3 regions of the Leclercia sp. W6 genome follow, and region 1 is predicted to be linked to each of the others. Evidence: predicted binding sites of a transcription regulator. Region 1 holds the regulator's gene; each other region holds the start of a gene.

Region 1 (6,900 bases):
GGTGCGATGGGGGATCTGAGCGCGTTGAACGCAATCTTCAGTAAAGTGGTAAGCGAAGCCGGGGAAACTGAGTAGAATAGGGCGGCCATTTTTTCAGGAGCCGCCATGATTCTGCTGATTGATAACTACGATTCCTTCACCTGGAACCTCTACCAGTATTTTTGCGAGCTGGGGGCGGAGGTGGTGGTCCGGCGCAACGACGCACTCTCTCTGGAGGATGTCGCTGCGCTCAATCCGCAAAAAATCGTTATCTCCCCCGGCCCCTGCACCCCGGATGAGTCCGGCATCTCGCTGGCGGTGATCCAGCGCTATGCCGGTAAAGTGCCGATTCTGGGCGTCTGCCTCGGGCATCAGGCCATCGCCCAGGTCTTTGGTGCCACCATTGTGCGGGCGGCGAAAGTGATGCACGGCAAAACCTCCCCGGTGACGCACAACGGCGCCGGGGTGTTCTGCGGTCTTAATAACCCCCTTACCGTCACCCGCTATCACTCCCTTATCATCGATCCGCCCACCTTACCCGACTGCTTTGAGGTGACCGCCTGGAGCGAAACGCAGGAGATCATGGGTATCCGTCACCGTGAATGGGATTTGGAAGGGGTGCAGTTCCACCCTGAAAGCATTCTCAGCGAACAGGGCCACCAGCTGCTGGCTAATTTCCTCAATCGTTGATTTTTAGTTGCCATGAAGTGATTTTTTAAGCATATTTCGTGATTATATTTTCACTTCTGCTTTTTGCTTAAAAAAGGGTGGGGTTACATGGCAACTGAACAATCTGCAATTACGCGCGCAACATTCGATGAAGTGATACTGCCAATTTATGCACCGGCTGAGTTTATCCCGGTGAAGGGGAAAGGCAGTCGCGTCTGGGATCAACAGGGCAAAGAGTACATTGATTTTGCGGGCGGCATTGCGGTGACGGCGTTAGGTCACTGCCACCCGGCGCTGGTCGAGGCGCTCAAAACTCAGGGCGAAACCCTGTGGCACACCAGCAACGTTTTCACCAACGAACCGGCGCTGCGCCTGGGCCGCAAAATCATCGACGCCACCTTTGCCGAGCGTGTGCTGTTTATGAACTCCGGCACCGAAGCCAACGAAACCGCTTTTAAGCTGGCCCGCTATTACGCCTCCACCCGCCACAGCCCGTTTAAAACCAAAATTATCGCCTTCCACAATGCGTTTCATGGCCGTTCGCTGTTTACCGTAACCGTGGGCGGTCAGCCAAAATATTCCGATGGTTTTGGCCCGAAACCGGCCGACATCATCCACGTGCCGTTTAACGATCTGCATGCGGTAAAAGCGGTGATGGACGATCACACCTGCGCGGTGGTAGTTGAGCCGATCCAGGGTGAAGGCGGCGTGATGGCGGCAACGCCAGAATTCCTGCAGGGGCTGCGCGATCTGTGCGATCAGCACCAGGCCCTGCTGGTCTTTGACGAAGTGCAGAGCGGCATGGGCCGTACCGGGGATCTGTTTGCCTACATGCACTATGGCGTGACGCCGGACATCCTGACCAGCGCTAAAGCGCTCGGCGGCGGCTTCCCGGTGAGCGCGGTTCTCACCACCCAGGATATCGCCTCGGCATTCCACGTGGGCTCTCACGGCTCGACCTACGGCGGCAACCCGCTGGCGTGCGCGGTTGCCGGGGCGGCGTTCGATATCATCAATACCCCGGACGTGCTGAGCGGCGTCAATACAAAGCGCGAGCAGTTTGTGAAGCATCTTCAGCAGATCGATGCGCAGTACGATGTCTTCAGCGATATCCGTGGCATGGGGCTGTTGATTGGCGCCGAACTGAAGCCGCAATACAAAGGCCGGGCGCGCGATTTCCTCTACGCCGCCGCCAGTGAAGGGGCGATGGTGCTCAACGCCGGGCCGGACGTGATGCGCTTTGCGCCATCGCTGCTGGTGGAAAGCGCGGATATCGAAGAGGGGATGACCCGCTTTGCGCAGGCGGTGAAGCGGGTGATTCAGGGATAAGTGAGATGCCGGGTGGCGCTGCGCTTACCCGGCCTACAAGTCCGTAGGCCCGTGCAAGCGTAGCGCCGCCGGGCAAATGCTAGTACGGCCTCCGCTTCAGTCGCCGTATCAACCAGATGCCATGATGCGGACGCTGGCGCCACGCCACCGACGAAATGGTGTGCATGGTGTTCAAATGCCCCAGGGTGCGCTGCAGATGTTGTTCCAGCGTGCTCATGGGGCCTTGCGTCAGGGTCTCTGGCGCTTCCAGAATATTGCTGTCCCCACTCTCACCCGGCTCGTCATACTCCAGACGCTGCTGACAGCGCTGGAGGGCGATTTCACACGACTGCAAATAACGCTGCGCCAGGTCTGGCGTCAGCATCGTATGCTCCCGCGCCAGGGTCGTCATTGCGTTGATATGCTCCACGATAAACTGGCTGTGCGTCACCCAGAGTTTCATATCCGCCAGATATGCCGAATTGAAGCCTGGCTCCTGCATCGCCTGGTTGAGGGAGTTGAACAGCGCATTGTGCGCCTGATTGACCTTCATGCGCTGCCAGGCCAGCGGCGTGGGTTGCGGATCGTCGCTGAGGATCAGGCGGATGGCTTCCTGATCGGCCTCCAGCGCGTCGTGAGCGTTCTGCCGCAGCAATCCGCTCTGCCACTGCGGCCACAGCCAGACCATGCCGCCAAAGGCAATCAGGCAGCCAATCAGCGTATCGGCCAACCGGGCGATAATAAACTGCTCACCGTTGAGCGTAATCAGTTGCAGGCTGTACACCGCGGTCAGCGTAAAGCCCACGGTCGCCCAGCCGTAGCTCTTGCGAATGATCAGGTAGCTTACCAGCGTCACCAGCAGCATCCCCGCCAGGGTATAGCCTTCCGGGACGTGTAAGTGCAGGGTGATCCCCGCAATAATCAGCCCCGCCATCGTGCCGCCCGCCCGGTGGAGGATGCGCACCCGCGTGGCGCTGTAGCCGTTTTGCGTCACCAGCAGCACGGTCATTAAGATCCAGTAAGGCTTAGGCAGGTGCAGCGCCATCCCCATCAGGCTGGCGATACTCAGCATCACGCTGATACGGGCCGCATTGCGCAGGGCGGCAGACTTCAGCGACAGATAGCTTCTCAGGGCGGGGATCAGCGGCAGGCGTTTCTGCTTGTCTGCCATCAGGTCGCGGGGGTAGAGCGGGCGCTGAGTGCGGAGCACACGGGCAATACGGCTGAAGTGCCAGGCGCAGAACTGGCCCACCGGGTTATCCGGATGCTGGCGGGCGATTTTCTCCAGCGCGCCGAGCTGCTTGTCCATAGTGAAACGGGTGGGGTAGCGATGATAGAGAATGTCGTCAGCCAACACCCGTAGCCGGGCGGCGACGGTCTGTGCGTTCCAGCGGATCACCGCTTCGGCGTGACTGCGCTCCACCAGCTTTTGCACCTCCTGCGGATGATGCAGGCTGACGGAGATATGCTCCTGCAGATCCAGCCCCACCTGGAAGGTACGCAGCAGACGTTTGTATTCATGATTCCTGTTTGCCGCCAGCATATGCAGCTGCTGGTAGCACTGACTAATCAGGTCCACCACCTTCTGCTGGCGTGCCAGCAGCGGCGGCAGTGATTTTTCCGGGTCGGTATGCTGGGTCAGCAGGGTGTATTTCGCTTCGCAGTAATCGGCCAGCTGGCGGTAGAGCACGCTCAGGGATTCACGCAGCGGCTGCTCCCGCCACAGCCAGAACCAGAACCAGTTAAACAGACCGTACCAGAGTGTCCCCAGGGCGTAGATCAGCAGCGGCGCCCAGATCGGCATATTTCCCGCCAGACTGAGGGTAAAGATGGCCGCAATCAGCGAGGCGGGCAGCAGGCGGGCGTGCAGAGCGCTGATCTCCGCCGTGACCCCTAACGTCATCGCCAGGGCAGTCAGAATGAGGGGCAGCGGAATATCGCGCGCCAGCAGCAATTGCACGGCAAGACTACAGCCGGCAAACAAGCAGCCGCCAATCATCAGGCGTTTAAAAAAGCGTTTATGGGGCGTGTCGAGACCCGCAATGTTGCAGCAGGCGGGAACGAGAGAAAACAGAAGGCCGTATTGCAGGTAACCGAGAACTAAACCCACAGCCACAGGGAGACACAGCACCAGGGTTTGCCGCAGTGCGTAGTTAACTTCCGGGTGGTAAATGAGCCTGCGCCACATGGGTGAGAGAGACAAAAACGGCGTGTCATCGTGCGATGCCACGCCGTCTGAGCGGAATTAACGTGTTCCGTAAACCACGATGGTTTTACCGTGGGCGGAAATCAGATTCTGATCTTCCAGCATTTTCAAAATACGGCCCACTGTCTCACGGGAGCAACCGACGATCTGACCAATTTCCTGACGGGTAATTTTAATTTGCATACCGTCCGGGTGGGTCATGGCGTCTGGCTGTTTCGCCAGGTTCAGCAGCGTCTGAGCGATACGGCCCGTTACGTCCAGGAAGGCGAGGTTGCCCACTTTCTCGGAAGTAACCTGCAGACGGCGAGCCATCTGCGAAGAGAGGCGCATCAGGATATCCGGGTTAACCTGGATCAGCTGGCGGAACTTTTTATAAGAGATCTCAGCCACTTCACACGCGGTTTTCGCACGGACCCAGGCGCTACGCTCCTGACCTTCTTCAAACAGGCCCAGTTCACCGATAAAGTCTCCCTGATTCAGGTAAGAGAGGATCATCTCTTTGCCTTCTTCATCTTTGATCAGCACTGCCACTGAGCCTTTGACGATGTAATACAACGTTTCCGCTTTTTCACCCTGGTGAATCAGCGTGCTCTTCGATGGGTACTTATGAATGTGGCAATGAGACAAGAACCATTCGAGAGTCGGGTCTGTTTGCGGTTTGCCAAGCACCATGCGCTGTTATCCTCTGTTATAAGCTGGCTCCAGAGTCTGGCTCTGTACCTGTACTCTGGGGTTGCAATCGTATTCTTTCCCCTGCCTGGGGTCTGGCTGTCACACTGATTAGCAGCCTGTAATGTGTGATGTCCTCTGCATACATGTGCAACGTCAATGTATTACTGTAGCATCTCGACTGTTTTAGCATAGCTTTTGCCGCGTGTCTCCTGGTGTCTCGCTTCAGCTTGATGCAGGTCGACTTCCGTTGCCAGAATTGTTACTGGCGCGTAATCTGACAAGAAAAATGCAATCCTGGAGTGAGTTAAAATGCAAGCACGTGTGAAATGGGTTGAAGGTTTAACGTTTCTCGGTGAGTCCGCGTCGGGGCACCAGATTCTGATGGATGGCAACTCCGGTGATAAAGCACCCAGCCCGATGGAAGTGGTTCTGATGGCGGCGGGAGGATGCAGCGCTATCGACGTGGTATCGATTCTGCAAAAAGGGCGTCACGATGTGACCGACTGCGAAGTGAAACTGACCTCAGAGCGTCGGGATGAAGCGCCGCGTCTCTTCACCCATATCAACCTGCATTTCGTGGTGACCGGCAAAGCGCTGAAAGATGCTGCGGTATCCCGCGCGGTGGATCTCTCTGCGGAGAAGTACTGCTCCGTGGCGCTGATGCTGGAGAAAGCGGTCAATATTACCCATTCGTATGAAGTGATCGAGGCGTAAGTCCTGGATCAAACGCCGGGCGGCACTTCGTTTGCCCGGCCTACAGAACCTTGTAGGCCCGGTAAGCGTAGCGCCACCGGGCAACACGCCTCAATCGATCTTCTTCCCTTCCATTAACCGCTGCACCAGCGGCGTCATGATTAACTCCATCGCCAGCCCCATCTTCCCGCCCGGCACCACCAGCGTATTGATGTGTGAAATAAACGAACCCTGCAGCATCGCCAGCAGCCAGGGGTAATCGATATTGTCCAGATTGCGGAAATGGATCACCACAAAGCTCTCATCCAGCGACGGGATGCCTTTAGCGGCAAAGGGGTTAGAGGTGTCCACGGTCGGGACGCGCTGGAAGTTAATATGGGTGCGGGAAAACTGCGGCGTCAGGAAGTTGATGTAATCCTCCATGGAGCGAACCACCGAATCCATCACCGCCTCGCGGGAATGGCCGCGCTCGCTGGTATCCCGCGTCAGCTTCTGGATCCACTCCAGGTTTACAATGGGTACGACGCCCACCAGCAGATCGACATGGCGCGCCACGTCATGGTGCGGCGTAACGACCCCGCCGTGCAGACCTTCATAAAACAGCACATCCGTGGGTTCTGGCAGCGGCTGCCAGGGAGTGAAAGTGCCCGGAACCTGGTTCCAGGGTACCGCCTCGTCATAGGTATGCAGGTATTTGCGCGACTGGCCAGTGCCGCTTCGACCGTACTCTGCAAAGGTCTGCTCCAGCAGGCCAAAGTCGTTAGCATCGGGGCCAAAGTAGCTGATATGTTTGCCTAAATCACGGGCCTTGCGGATGGCCATATCCATCTCAGGGCGGGTGTAGCGGTGAAAGCTGTCGCCTTCCACTTCCGCGGCACGCAGATGCAGTTGCGAGAAGATCTTACGAAAGGCGAGGCTGGTGGTGGTGGTACCCGCACCACTCGATCCTGTGACGGCGATAACCGGATGTCTGGCGGACATAGCAACTCCCTGAGTGGAAAGATGTCGCGGTTAACCGCGAAATTGATTGCGAGGCATGATGTTGACGGTTTCGTGCAGCTCGGACCATACGACCAGCACCTCACCGCTTTGCAGCTGGCGCCTGACGTCAGCGACCTTCTGCTCAAGCGAACGTTCCTCTTCACCATAATCGGTGCCTTCGCGTAACACAAAACTTTCAATCAGATTATCCAGCGTTTCGGGAGCCAGATCTTGCCAGGGAATAATCATGTTTATTTTTCCAGATAGGGGGTCAGCCAGTCCGGGATACGTGTCTCCAGCCACATCTGTGGTCGGCGCAGCGTTCCGCTGATAAAGCCCACGTGTCCGCCATGTTCGGTCAGCTGATACTGTACGTTTGCCGGTAAATGTTC
Region 2 (6,900 bases), 1.6 Mb from region 1:
ATGTGTGTCATCTCTTCCTGGGCGTGACGACGCATAAACGCCGCCGCGCCTTCAAAACTGTGATAGCTACACCAGGCACTCATCTGTTGATAGAGCAGGGAGGAGTAAAGCTCCAGATTCATTTGCTCATTGAGCTTGTCGATCATTTCACTTTTAAGCATGGTGTGGCTCCGTTTTATTATTAACTGGTCAACGTGAGCGTCACTATAATTTGTTATTTATTTATTTGCAAAAAGTAAAATAAATATTTAAGCGATCATAATGCGAATGGGAATAAAACGCATTGCGCGTAGCTTAAATATATTAATGAGAATTATTCTGTTTCGTGTTCAGAATATTATTGCCAGCAGAAGCGCTGGCAACGAAATTAGTAATAAGCCGATGTTGTAACGGCAGGGGCGGGGGCGTAACCGTGGCACTGATACTGGATAGTGACGGTTTTGTTCAGACACAGCGAGCCGCTGATCACGCTGCAGGTTTCGATCGGCTGACCGTAGGCCTGGGCCGTGCTGTATCCCATGGCCTGACATTCGCGGGTGGCAGTGCCACTTGTTACATAGGCATCATCATAAGAGGTCTGGAATAGTGGCTGACCATAATCAAGCCTGACGACCCCCGAGGTGACATCGACGCTGCTCACTTCAGCCTTGCGGGTGATGCCGCAACCTGCCAGTAACAGCACCAGACCGACCGTGCATAATCTCTTCATAGAACACTCTGAATGCGTTGAAATAACCTATACTAACGCCAGACGTAAAGCGCAATGCCAGGAATAACCACCTGTTCTCTCTTTTCTCTTCGCCACGACCATCCGGCTCCTTCAATCATAAGCCATCCTTTTGCGAACCGGTGTTCACATCTCTCTTCATCGAAATTGTGAGCGCATCTTTGTTTTTTGAAACTATTTTTCACTTAATTTGAAAGTACGTTTGCTTAGTAGTAAGGTGAGTCAGGTAAGCTATTCACAGCGGGGTGCCCCGCATCGCATTCAGGAGACGAAGTATGAAAATTGCACTGATGATGGAAAACAGCCAGGCGCAAAAAAACGCCATCATCCTCAAGGAATTGAACGCCGTTGCTGAAGAGAAAGGTTTCCCGGTTTATAACGTTGGGATGAGCGACGAAAACGATCACCACCTGACCTATATTCACCTGGGGATCATGGCGAGCATTCTGCTGAACTCTAAAGCGGTTGATTTCGTGGTGACCGGTTGCGGTACCGGCCAGGGTGCGCTGATGTCCCTGAACATCCACCCGGGCGTGGTGTGTGGCTACTGCATCGATCCTGCTGACGCCTTCCTGTTTGCACAGATCAACAATGGTAACGCACTCGCCCTGCCATTTGCCAAAGGCTTCGGCTGGGGCGCAGAGCTGAACGTGCGCTTTATCTTTGAAAAAGCCTTCACTGGCCGTAAAGGCGAAGGTTATCCGCCAGAGCGTAAAGAGCCTCAGGTTCGCAACGCGGGCATCCTGAACCAGGTGAAAGCGGCTGTGGTGAAAGAGAACTATCTCGACACCCTGCGCGCCATCGATCCAGAGCTGGTTAAAACTGCGGTTACCGGTCAGCGTTTCCAGCAGTGCTTCTTCGAGAACTGCCAGGATAAAGAGATCGAAGCCTTTGTCCGCGGTATTATCGGCTAAGTTGCTAACACTGATAAAAAGCCAGCTTGCGCTGGCTTTTTTTATGCCTGTTTTCTGGATACCGCACTGCCGGCATCTTTTACCAGCCGCAGGGTATCGACCATCCCCAGCAGACAGACCAGCGCAATGGCTACAAACGCCAGCCGGAAGCTGATGCCCGGTAGCGACGCCATCCCCAGCCATTCGCTACACACTTCGCCGATGCGGATCCCGATGGCGCCGAGGGTGATCCCCAGCCCCACTGCCAGCTGGGTGGCGGTGGAAAATAGGGTGTTGGCATAGCTCATCTGCGGCGAAGGCACATCCGCAAAAGCAAGGGTACTGATGGCGGTAAACTGAATGGAACGGAACACGCCGCCCAGATAAAGGATCAGCATAATGAGCCACACCGGGGTTTGTGGAGTCAGGAAAGCGCAGGCCAGCAGAGCCAGCACGTTCAGCGCGCCGTTGATTAGAAGTAGCTTCTTAAACCCCAGCCCGCGAATCAGTGGCGTGGTTGCCGGTTTGATGGTCAGGTTGCCGACAAAGACGGCCAGCACCAGCAAACCGGAGTGGAACGCATCCATGCCGAATCCTACCTGAAAGAGCAGCGGCAGCAAAAACGGCACGGCGCTGATGGAGGCGCGAAACAGCGACCCGCCGTACATCGTCACCCGAAAGGTGGGTACCTGCAAGGCGTCGAGGCGGATCATCGGCCACTCGGCGCGCCGGAAATGGCGCAGGGCATAAATCATGGTCACCATCCCTGTTGCCAGCAGCGCAAGGGTCATGCCTGTATTCATCTCCTGCGCCCCCATCATCTCCATGGCATAGACCAGACTCACCATCGCCACCGAGGTGGCGATAAAGCCCGGCGTATCGAACGGGCGACGGGCCTCTTCATAGATATCGGGAATAATGCGCAGCGCCAGCACGATAGCTATCAGCCCTAACGGCACGTTAATAAAGAAGATCCAGCGCCAGTTGGCATAGCTGGTAATAAAGCCTCCCAGCGGCGGGCCGATGATGGGTGCCACCAGCGCGGGCCAGGTGAGGGTGGCGATGGCGGTAATCAACAGGTGCTTAGGCGTGGTGCGCAATACGGCAAGGCGGCCTACCGGCACCATTAATGCACCGCCCATTCCCTGCAGTATGCGCATGGCGATGAACTGATCCACGCTGGTGGCGAGACCGCACAGCACCGAGGCGAGAGTGAAGATCGCCAGGGCAAGGGTGAACACCTTACGCGCGCCAAAGCGATCGGCGATCCAGCCGCTGGCCGGAATAAGCACCGCCAGGGTGATGAGGTAGGCGCTGATCCCGAGATTAAGATCGACCGCCTGCACGCCAAAGCTTTTCGCCATATCGGGTAACGCCGTGGCGATCACCGTGCCGTCAAGAAACTCCATAAAGAACGCGCCGGCTACCAGCAGCGCGGCGGGAGAGATCCCGCTGGCCGCTTTGCCGGAGTGATTTTCGGTCATTTTTCTCTGCCACTTAAAAATTTTTTTAAAAATTTACGGGAACACGTTGTGCGTTAATACACTGAATTATATTCATTTTTAATCGGAACATCGTTTTGTTTTAAATAAACTGCCGTGATGAATATCACAAAAACATTGATTTTTGTGATGGAGGTCATATTATAGCCGCATCAACAATAACACCTGCATAACACTTAGCCGGAGCATACCGATGAAATTGCGCAAGATCCTGAAAAGCATGTTCGAATCCTACTGCAAGACCTTTAAGGACGTACCGCCAGGCGCGATGTTCTGATAAGAAAAACCTGCTCCGGCAGGTTTTTTTGTGCCTGTACGCCGCATCAGGGCTGACGTTTTGCTACTATGACGGCCTTTCAAACAGGAGAAGCCTATGTCTCAAAACCTGAGTGCCGATCAGGAACTGATCTCTGACGTCGTTGCATGCCAGCTGGTCATCAAACAAATTCTTGATGTGATTGAAATCATTGCGCCCGCAGAAGTCCGCGAGAAAATGTCCAGTCAGCTGAAAAACATCGATTTCGCCAGCAATCCTGCGTCGGCCGACCCTGTTACGCTGCGCGCCGTACAGAAAGCCATTGCGCTGATCGAACTGAAGTTCACGCCGCAGGGCGAGTCTCACTAAAATAAACCGGTGTTTTGAATTTACAAACGGTTTTGTGAGAATAATGTGAACGGGCGACCCTGGGTCGCCCGGAACGAGAATTACATGAAGGTCTGCACCAGTAGGGTGGTAACGCTTTTGCAAAAAATTACCCGGCACAGGCCGGGTAATTTAGTTAACGCGCAGAATCAGTGATGCTGACGGCTGACGACGTTAAGCAACTGGCGATCGGTCTGTTCCAGACCCATGCCGGTGCGACGCGCCTGGCGAACTTCATCAAGGATGGTTTTGAGTAATACCCCATCCTGCTGCTGTTCTTTTTCAATATCATGCAGGAAGTTGAGCGTAGAAATATCTTTCATTTTCCGCGCTTCATCCGTTAATTGATTCAGCGTCTGACAGCGCTGCTCATACTCTTCCAGTGTGCGCTGGAAAACCGCTTCCAGGCAATTGCACTCTTCGTCAGTCATATCCACGGGTTTCAGAACCGGCATTGCGCCTGATGCTTTTAAAAAATCGAAAACGCGCATCATTTGCGTGACGTTGCTCTGCGCCTGGAGGCGCAGGAAGGTCGCGGAACCGGTTAGCTGATGTTCTGAACACCACTCGCTGAGGTGCAAAGAGAGATTTGACGCATGAAACTCGAGGTTCATCTGCGTGTTGAGCCTGGTGATCATATCCGAGACAGCCATATCCATTCCCTTTTCTTCGTTTATGTAACCAAAAAAATAATCATCATTAACGATAGTTCACTACAGAATAAAAGCATTCTGTTTTCCCTGTATGTGATCCCAAATTCATTTCAGGCATCAGGTAGAATTCATAATAACAGCGAATCCTTTATAAGAAAATCCTTATAAATATATTCTTACTAAACCTTACCCACCATCAGGAATTAAAAAAAATGAAGAATTTCGAGAAGAAAAGGGTGAGGATTTTCGTCAATAACTTATTGTAATATATAAATTTGTATGAATTTAATACTGCTCGAACAATGAAATTACTTTATGTCTTTCTCCGTCGCGGTGAAATAGGCGCTTAGCAAAAAAAATGATAATTATTCCTGCCAGGTGGAATACAGAAAATTCTGGTTTTTAATAGATTTTTACAGTTGGTGAAAATTGCGCCAGATCATTTTTGCTGAAAATAGTGCGATATGTGATCCCGCTGGAAGTTTTCCGCCCTGTACGCGGTGAAAATGAAACATTGTTTTATGTTTCACTAGCGGAGTTCATTATGGCAAAAGTAGCGGTGCTGCTGGCACCCGGATTTGAAGAGGCGGAAGCGATTATCACTATTGATATCTTACGCCGTCTCCACATTGAGGTAGAAACCCTGGCCTGCGCCGAGTCGCGCGCGGTGGTGAGCTACCATAATATCCCGATGGTGGCGGACAGCACCCTCAGCGAAAAACTCGACAGTTACTACGACGCGGTCGTTTTACCCGGCGGCCCGCAGGGCAGCGTGAATCTGGCGGCCAGTGCCGATGTGGTGCGTTTTGTCGCCGCGCATGACGAAGCGGGGAAATTTATCGCCCCAATCTGTTCGGCTGCGGCGCGCGTGCTGGGCGGCAATGGCCTGTTAAAAGGGCGTCGCTATGTCTGCTCGGGAGAACTCTGGCAGGAAATTCAGGACGGCGAATATGTCGATGCGCCAGTGGTGGAAGATGGCAACCTCATCAGCGGCAAGGGGCTGGGCCATGCCTTCGACTTTGCGCTGACGCTCTCAGCACGTCTGCTGGGTGATGAAGCACCGGTACGCGATCACGCCGAGCATATCTATTATCCCTGGTAATACGATGCCGGGCGCCAGCGCGCCCGGATCACAAGGATTTCTTAGCTAATCTTATGGACTAATCTGCTTTACCCCTTTCTATTTGTCAGACAAATACCTGCATATTTATGTCTTTTTCCGCTGAATCTATGTACGCAATTACTGTAATTCTGCGGTGTGATGGCGCTCTCTTATGGATGATTAATTTCCCGCTAAAACTATCTCAAGCAAATGCGCTTAATACACGCCTGGCGCTAATGCCTTGTTTTAAGTCCGATTAAAAACATTTTAGTTGTTATTCCCCTACAAATTAAAACGCTAAAGCTGGAGTTAACCATGCACAAATTTACTAAAGCGCTGGCGGCCATCGGTCTGGCTGCCGTTATGTCACAATCCGCTATGGCGGAGAACCTGAAGCTCGGTTTCCTGGTGAAGCAACCGGAAGAGCCATGGTTCCAGACAGAGTGGAAATTTGCCGATAAAGCCGGGAAAGATTTGGGTTTTGAAGTCATTAAAATTGCTGTGCCGGATGGTGAAAAAACGCTGAACGCTATCGACAGCCTGGCAGCCAGCGGCGCGAAAGGGTTTGTCATCTGTACTCCGGATCCCAAACTGGGCTCGGCTATCGTGGCGAAAGCGCGTGGCTACGACATGAAAGTTATCGCCGTGGACGACCAGTTCGTGAACGCCAAAGGCAAGCCGATGGATACCGTGCCGCTGGTGATGATGGCGGCGACCAAAATCGGTGAGCGTCAGGGCCAGGAGCTCTATAAAGAGATGCAAAAACGCGGCTGGGATGTGAAGGATACCGCGGTTATGGCGATCACTGCCGATGAACTGGATACCGCACGCCGTCGCACCACCGGCTCTATGGAAGCCCTGAAAGCGGCCGGCTTCCCGGAAAAACAGATCTACAAAGTGCCAACCAAATCCAACGACATCCCGGGCGCCTTCGATGCGGCCAACTCCATGCTGGTGCAACACCCTGAAGTGAAACACTGGCTGGTAGTGGGGATGAACGACAACACCGTACTGGGCGGCGTGCGTGCCACCGAAGGCCAGGGCTTCAAAGCGGCAGATGTTATCGGCATCGGCATCAACGGCGTTGATGCGGTGAGCGAGCTCTCTAAAGCACAGGCCACCGGCTTCTACGGCTCTCTGCTGCCAAGCCCGGACGTACATGGCTATAAATCCAGCGAAATGCTCTACAACTGGGTCACCAAAGGTGCCGAGCCAGCGAAATTCACTGAAGTTACCGATGTGGTGCTGATCACCCGTGACAACTTCAAAGCAGAGCTGGAGAAAAAGGGACTGGGCGGTAAGTAATTCACTGTGATTGCGCCCCCCGTAGCATCGGGGGGCCAGACGTTCACTACTCGATCCTCGGAGACGTTATGCAAC
Region 3 (6,900 bases), 1.2 Mb from region 1:
GTAAATTCAGGGTCAGAGAACCGCCAGTGGTGCGGCCATCCGTCCCCATTGGCAGACCAAAGTTGCCGAGGATCTGATTATAGGCTGAAGGCAGGCTGCTCTTATAGTCGCCATCGAAATCGATTTTCACTTCAGAGCGGTAGGTCAAGCCATACCGGTTGTTCTTATCGATTTCATACAGAATACCGGCGTTCCAGCCAAAGCCCCACTCATCACCTTTCAGGTAGGCAATCTGGGTATCTCCCGGGATCCCCGCGACCTGTCGTGCCAGAGCCGGAGGTAATGCGCCGGAGCCTGCAACGATGCGACCCAGGTCACCCGCGTAGCGCTCAATTTTCGCTTTCGCATAGACCGCATCAAAGCCAACACCGAAACTCCAGTGATTATCCAGGCGATAAGCACCGCTCAGGTTCAGGTTGAGGGTCTCCAGGTCGGTGGTACCGCCGTATGCCCCTGCTGCGTAGTTGTTATTGAACTCGGTCGCCAGTCCGTAGTTAGAGGTGACTGATGCGCCCCAGCCGAATTGATCGTTGATTGGTGCGACAAAGTGCAGGTTTGGCACCCACGCTGTTGGCGCGATGTTATCCGCGTTCAGGCTTGCGCCCGTTGGCGAGCGTCCGGAGATATCCACATCAGGGTCAACAAAGATGGCGCCTGCGGAGAAGGTAGGACGATCAAACATCATGATCAGGGCAGGGTTACGGCTCGCGTTCCCTGCGTCATCAGCGATAGCACCTTCCCCGGAATAGGCGCGGCCCAGGCCTGAGGAAGAGAACTCATTCAACTGAAAGCCCGCTGACCAGGCGGAGGTGGAAACGATTGCCACTGCGACTGCCAGCGCAGTTTTTTTGAACAGGGTTTTCTGGCTCATGACCATAACCTCATTGAGTTATTTTTATTCAATTTTTGTTACATACCGTAACAGGAGCGCGAAGTGTAGGGTCTGTGGTAACACTTAGAAATCAGACCAGTGGCGAGAGTATAGGTCTGACCAGATAGAATGTTGCAAGGGTGTTTATGAATATTTACCGATATGTTTTTCGAAACGGGATCTGGTTGGCAAAATTGTGACCAGTTCGCGTCCTCCTAATGGGTGATTTTTGTTTTAGATCATTTTTACTTGTGATATTGCTCACTTACCCGGTTTAAAGCCATTAACAACTGGAGCCGCTCCCGCCCGGCGCGTAAAATATCAGCATCGTGTTTATCTCGCGCCATGCGCGAATGAAGAGGAAATCTACTATGAGTAAATGCAGTGCTGATGAAACCCCGGTTTGCTGCTGTATGGATGTGGGCACCATTGTGGACAACACGGATTGCACCGCCTCTTACAGCCGTGAGTTTACCCGCCGTGCCGACGCCGAAGAGACGCTGGCCGCGCTGACCGAAAAAGCCCGCAGCGTGGAGTCCGAACCGTGCGCAATCAACGCCAACTTCACCGAAGTGGAAGGCGGCGTTCGTCTGGACATCGACTTCGTGTTCAGCTGCGAAGCAGAATCCCTGATTTTTCAACTCGGTCTGCGTTAAGCCCTTCCCGCGCCTCCCTTCCGGGAGGCGTTTCGTCTCCTCTCTGTGTGTTCGCTCGCAATTTTTCCTCTCCCCGATTGGCTAATGTAAAAATTTAGTTAAGACTGTTATCAGGTCAGACCACTTTGCGCATTTGTTATTCACAGGGGAGCGTTATGAGTCAGGCATTACCGCTAATCACCCGTCAGGGGGATCGCATTGCCATTGTCAGTGGATTACGCACGCCATTTGCCCGTCAGGCGACGGCGTATCATGGCGTACCTGCCGTCGATCTGGGAAAAATGGTTGTAGGGGAGCTGCTGGCTCGCAGTGAAATCCCACCCGAGGTGATTGAACAGCTGGTCTTTGGCCAGGTGGTGCAAATGCCGGAAGCGCCGAATATCGCCCGTGAAATCGTGCTGGGCACCGGAATGAATGTCCACACCGATGCCTACAGCGTCAGCCGCGCCTGCGCCACCAGCTTTCAGGCGGTGGCGAACGTGGCAGAAAGCCTGATAACCGGCACCATTCGCGCCGGGATAGCCGGGGGCGCAGACTCCTCGTCCGTGTTACCGATTGGCGTCAGCAAAAAGCTCGCGCGCGTGCTGGTAGACGTCAACAAGGCCCGCACCACTGGGCAGCGGCTGTCACTGTTCTCGCGCCTGCGTCTGCGCGATCTCCTTCCTGTTCCGCCCGCCGTGGCGGAATACTCCACCGGGCTGCGAATGGGGGATACCGCCGAACAGATGGCGAAAACCTATGGCATCACCCGTGAGCAGCAGGATGCCCTGGCGCACCGCTCGCATCAGCGCGCCGCAGAAGCCTGGGCAGAAGGCAAGCTGGCGGAGGAGGTGATGACCGCCTACACCCCGCCGTATCGCGAACCGCTAAGCCAGGATAACAATATTCGCGGCACCTCTACGCTGGCGGATTACGCGAAACTGCGTCCGGCATTCGACCGCAAACATGGCACCGTCACGGCGGCGAACAGCACACCGTTAACCGATGGCGCGGCAGCGGTGATCCTGATGACCGAATCCCGCGCCAGAGAGCTGGGCCTGAAGCCGCTCGGCTATCTGCGCAGCTATGCCTTTACCGCCATTGATGTCTGGCAGGACATGCTGCTGGGGCCGGCCTGGTCCACGCCGCTGGCGCTGGAGCGTGCCGGACTGACGATGGGCGATCTGACGCTCATCGACATGCATGAAGCCTTTGCCGCCCAGACTCTGGCTAACCTGAAACTGCTGGCAAGCGACCGTTTTGCCCGGGATGTGCTGGGCCGCGCCCACGCCACCGGCGAAGTGGACGAAAGCAAATTTAACGTGCTGGGGGGCTCCATTGCCTACGGTCACCCCTTTGCGGCGACCGGGGCGAGGATGATCACCCAGACGCTGCATGAGTTGCGCCGTCGCGGCGGTGGGTTTGGACTGGTCACCGCCTGTGCTGCGGGTGGCCTGGGTGCCGCAATGGTTCTGGAGGCAGAGTAATGGAGATGACAACGGCATTCACCCTGGACGTACGTCCGGACAACGTGGCGGTAGTCACCATTGACGCCCCAGGCGAAAAGATGAATACCCTGAAAGCGGAGTTTGGCGGTCAGGTTCGCGCTATCCTCAAACAGGTGCGAGAAAACAAAGCTTTGCGCGGGCTGGTATTTATCTCGGCCAAGCCGGATAACTTTATCGCCGGGGCCGATATCAACATGATTGCCCGCGCCGAAAGCGCCCAGGCAGCGGAAGATCTGGCCCGTCAGGGGCAGCAGATCATGGCCGAAATTCATGCCCTGACCATTCCGGTGATTGCGGCGATCAACGGCGCCTGTCTCGGCGGCGGCCTGGAGCTGGCGCTGGCCTGCCACGGACGAATTTGTACCGACGACGCCAAAACGGTGCTGGGCCTGCCGGAGGTACAGCTTGGCTTACTGCCGGGCTCAGGCGGCACCCAGCGCCTGCCGCGTCTGGTGGGCGTCAGCACGGCGCTGGAGATGATCCTCGCCGGCAAACAGCTGCGCCCACGCCAGGCCCTGAAAGTCGGGCTGGTGGATGAGGTGGTTCCGCATTCCATTCTGCTGGAGGCCGCCGTGGCGCGCGCGCTGAAAGGCAAACCCGACAGCCGTCGCTTACCGGTGCGCGAGCGCGTGCTGGCAGGCCCACTGGGGCGTACGCTGCTGTTCAAAATGGTGGCGAACAAAACCGAGCAAAAAACCCAGGGCAACTACCCGGCGACAAAACGCATTCTTGAGGTTATTCATACCGGTCTGACCCAGGGCAGCAGCAGCGGCTATGCCGCAGAAGCGAAAGCCTTTGGCGAGCTGGCGATGACGCCGCAGTCTCAGGCGCTGCGCAGCATCTTTTTTGCCAGCACCGACGTGAAAAAAGATCCCGGCAGCGAAGCCGAGCCTGCGCCGCTGGCGTCAATTGGCGTGCTGGGCGGTGGCCTGATGGGGGGCGGGATCGCCTTCGTCAGCGCCAGCAAAGGCAAATTACCGGTGCGGATCAAAGACATCAACCCGAAAGGGATCAACCACGCCCTGCAGTACAGCTGGCAGCTGCTTGATAAAAAGGTCAAACGCCGCCATATCAAAGCCAGCGAGCGCGATCGCCAGATGGCGCTGATCTCCGGCACCACTGACTACAGCGGATTCCGTCATCGCGATGTGGTGATTGAGGCAGTATTTGAAGACCTGGCGCTGAAACAGCAGATGGTGGCCGAGATCGAAGCGAACTGTGCGCCGCACACCATTTTTGCCTCTAATACCTCCTCATTGCCTATCGGCGATATTGCGGCCCAGGCCGCGCGCCCTGAGCAGGTGATCGGGCTGCATTTCTTTAGTCCGGTAGAAAAAATGCCGCTGGTGGAGGTTATCCCCCATGCCGGAACCAGCCCGCAGACCGTTGCCACCGTCGTTAAGCTGGCAAAAATGCAGGGCAAAACGCCGGTGGTGGTGGCTGATAAAGCCGGGTTCTACGTCAACCGCATTCTGGCCCCCTATATCAACGAGGCCATGCGCCTGCTGACCGAAGGCGAAAAGGTCGAGCATATCGATAATGCGCTGGTGAAGTTTGGTTTCCCCGTTGGCCCAATCCAACTTTTGGATGAGGTGGGAATCGATACCGGCACTAAAATTATACCTGTGCTGGAAAGCGCTTACGGCGAACGGTTTAGCGCGCCCGCAAACATTGTTTCTGCAATTTTGAATGACGATCGCAAAGGCAGAAAAAATGGCCGCGGTTTCTATCTTTACGACCTAAAAGGGCGTAAAAGCAAGAAGCGGGTCGACCCGGCGATTTATGGGCTTATTAAGTCTGGCGGCGAGGGCAAACTCTCTGCGACCCAGTGCGCGGAACGCTGCGTGATGATGATGCTCAACGAAGCGGCGCGCTGCTTTGATGAGAAGATCATTAAAAATGCCCGCGATGGCGACATTGGCGCCGTCTTTGGCATTGGTTTCCCACCTTTCCTGGGTGGCCCGTTCCGCTATATGGATAGCGTAGGTGCGGGTGAAGTTGTTGCGATTTTACAACGACTGGCTGTGCAATATGGGCCGCGGTTTACACCGTGTGACACATTATTGCAGATGGCGGATCAGGGGCTGCGATTTTGGCCAGCAAAGGAAACTGACCTTGTAAATTAAGGTCAAATAAGAGTAAATCCGCCGTTGAAGGGTCTGGTCCTGTCTAATTTGTAAACAGACATTGACTATACTTACGCCGTTGAGGTAAAAAACAGCGTTTCATTCAACGGATGGATCAGGCACAATGCCCGGCCATCGGGTTTTCTACCTCGTTATGTGTTCACACGGGGTAATAACACCGGTGATCCTGGTCAACAAAAGCGGTGCAATATGCAAGTTTTTATCATGCGTCACGGTGACGCGGCACTTGATGCTGCCAGTGACTCTGTACGTCCTCTGACGCCTTGCGGCTGTGACGAGTCCCGTCAAATGGCTACCTGGTTGAAAGGGCAAAAAGTGGATATTGAACGTGTCCTCGTCAGCCCGTTCTTACGCGCTGAACAGACGCTGGATGTGGTAGGGGAGTGTATGAACCTGCCAGCCAATGTCGATGTTCTGCCAGAGCTTACCCCGTGTGGCGACGTGGGTCTTGTCAGTGCCTATCTTCAGGCGCTGTGCAATGAAGGTGTCGCCTCTGCGTTGGTAATTTCCCATCTGCCGTTAGTCGGCTATCTGGTGGCTGAACTCTGCCCGGGCGAAACGCCGCCAATGTTCAGCACCTCTGCCATTGCCAACGTTACCCTCTCTGAAACGGGTGCTGGCGTCTTCAACTGGCAGATGAGCCCCTGCAATCTGAAGATGGCGAAAGCTATCTGATGTAAATCGGACCCAGGCGGGTAGCATGAGCCACCCGCCTGCCTCTCAGGGCAGCTCAGGCGGTTGCCACTCTTCCACTTCAATCAACACCAGCAAGGCGGCATCACCGCCATACTCTTTCGGTGCCTGATGAAATGCCATCACGTGTGGATGCTGAGCCAGCCACAGTGGGGTTTGCTGCTTGAGAATATGTTTGCCGTGGCCGTGCATCACGCAGGCGCAAAAAACATGTTCGCGACGGCAGGCGGCAATCAGCGCGCCCAGCTCCTGTTTCGCCTGCATCTGGGTCAGCCCGTGCAGATCGAGGAACAGCTCCGGCGAATAATCTCCCCGACGCAGTTTTTTCAGCTCGAAATGGCTGACGTCCGCGCGCACATATTTCACCGCACCTTCCGTGTTCAGCAGCGGCTGAAACTCATCGGAAAAGTAGTGGCTGGCGTCGGCCTGCTCCTGAATCAGCCGTTTTACGGGAACTTCACTCACTTTTTTGCGCTGCGGGCGGTGGACAATGGTGTCCTGCTTGATTTGACGCGTGCCGGTCATTAGCTGACGAAACAGCGTTTGATCCTCCTCGCTGAGCGATATTTTCTTTTTCATGGGGTCGTCTCATCTCTTATTTCCGACAGTGTACCTGACTCACTGCGCGGCAAAACGCATTTTTTACCCGCAAGCCGTTAGCGACAGTGCTGATTTATCGCCGTCTTCATGGCACACTAGCCGCCGAAAATTTAGCGAGCATGCCCTGGAGAACATAGTGGATAAAATTTTTGTCGATGAAGCGGTGAATGAGCTGCAAACCATTCAGGACATGTTGCGTTGGGCGGTCAGCCGTTTCAGCGCGGCCAATATCTGGTACGGCCATGGTACCGACAACCCGTGGGATGAGGCGGTACAGCTGGTTCTGCCATCCCTCTATCTGCCGCTGGATATTCCGGAAGATATGCGCTCCGCGCGCCTTACCTCCAGCGAAAAACACCGCATCGTTGAGCGCGTGATCCGTCGTGTAAACGAGCGCATTCCGGTGGCCTACCTCACCAACAAAGCCTGGTTCTGCGGCCATGAGT

The links. Region 1 encodes CRP, which controls carbon source genes, mostly activating them, when cyclic AMP is high. Its sites were predicted from a motif close to ATGTGANNNNNNTCACAT; they were not measured.
Region 2: the regulator CRP is predicted to act here: its motif matches at 3,247-3,264, upstream of azuC (stress response protein AzuC).
Region 3: the regulator CRP is predicted to act here: its motif matches at 1,121-1,138, upstream of DVA43_RS01460 (YfcZ/YiiS family protein).

The regions. Positions count from the first base shown of each region.
Region 1 is NZ_CP031104.1:4,079,670-4,086,569, forward strand. It holds gene DVA43_RS19890 (putative adenosine monophosphate-protein transferase Fic) at 1-75, shown strand, start outside; gene pabA (aminodeoxychorismate synthase component 2) at 106-669, shown strand; gene DVA43_RS19900 (aspartate aminotransferase family protein) at 757-1,977, shown strand; gene DVA43_RS19905 (YccS/YhfK family putative transporter) at 2,057-4,144, opposite strand; gene crp (cAMP-activated global transcriptional regulator CRP) at 4,202-4,834, opposite strand; gene DVA43_RS19915 (OsmC family protein) at 5,144-5,548, shown strand; gene DVA43_RS19920 (phosphoribulokinase) at 5,639-6,508, opposite strand; gene DVA43_RS19925 (YheU family protein) at 6,539-6,757, opposite strand; gene DVA43_RS19930 (hydrolase) at 6,760-6,900, opposite strand, start outside.
Region 2 is NZ_CP031104.1:691,368-698,267, forward strand. It holds gene ftnA (non-heme ferritin) at 1-161, opposite strand, end outside; gene yecR (YecR family lipoprotein) at 368-709, opposite strand; gene DVA43_RS03420 (RpiB/LacA/LacB family sugar-phosphate isomerase) at 1,003-1,641, shown strand; gene DVA43_RS03425 (MFS transporter) at 1,683-3,104, opposite strand; gene azuC (stress response protein AzuC) at 3,316-3,399, shown strand; gene DVA43_RS03435 (DUF2766 family protein) at 3,496-3,747, shown strand; gene DVA43_RS03440 (non-heme ferritin-like protein) at 3,915-4,418, opposite strand; gene DVA43_RS03445 (DJ-1 family glyoxalase III) at 4,963-5,520, shown strand; gene araF (arabinose ABC transporter substrate-binding protein AraF) at 5,836-6,825, shown strand; gene araG (L-arabinose ABC transporter ATP-binding protein AraG) at 6,894-6,900, shown strand, end outside.
Region 3 is NZ_CP031104.1:288,042-294,941, forward strand. It holds gene fadL (long-chain fatty acid transporter FadL) at 1-871, opposite strand, end outside; gene DVA43_RS01460 (YfcZ/YiiS family protein) at 1,243-1,527, shown strand; gene fadI (acetyl-CoA C-acyltransferase FadI) at 1,683-2,993, shown strand; gene fadJ (fatty acid oxidation complex subunit alpha FadJ) at 2,993-5,140, shown strand; gene sixA (phosphohistidine phosphatase SixA) at 5,351-5,836, shown strand; gene smrB (endonuclease SmrB) at 5,882-6,433, opposite strand; gene prmB (50S ribosomal protein L3 N(5)-glutamine methyltransferase) at 6,591-6,900, shown strand, end outside.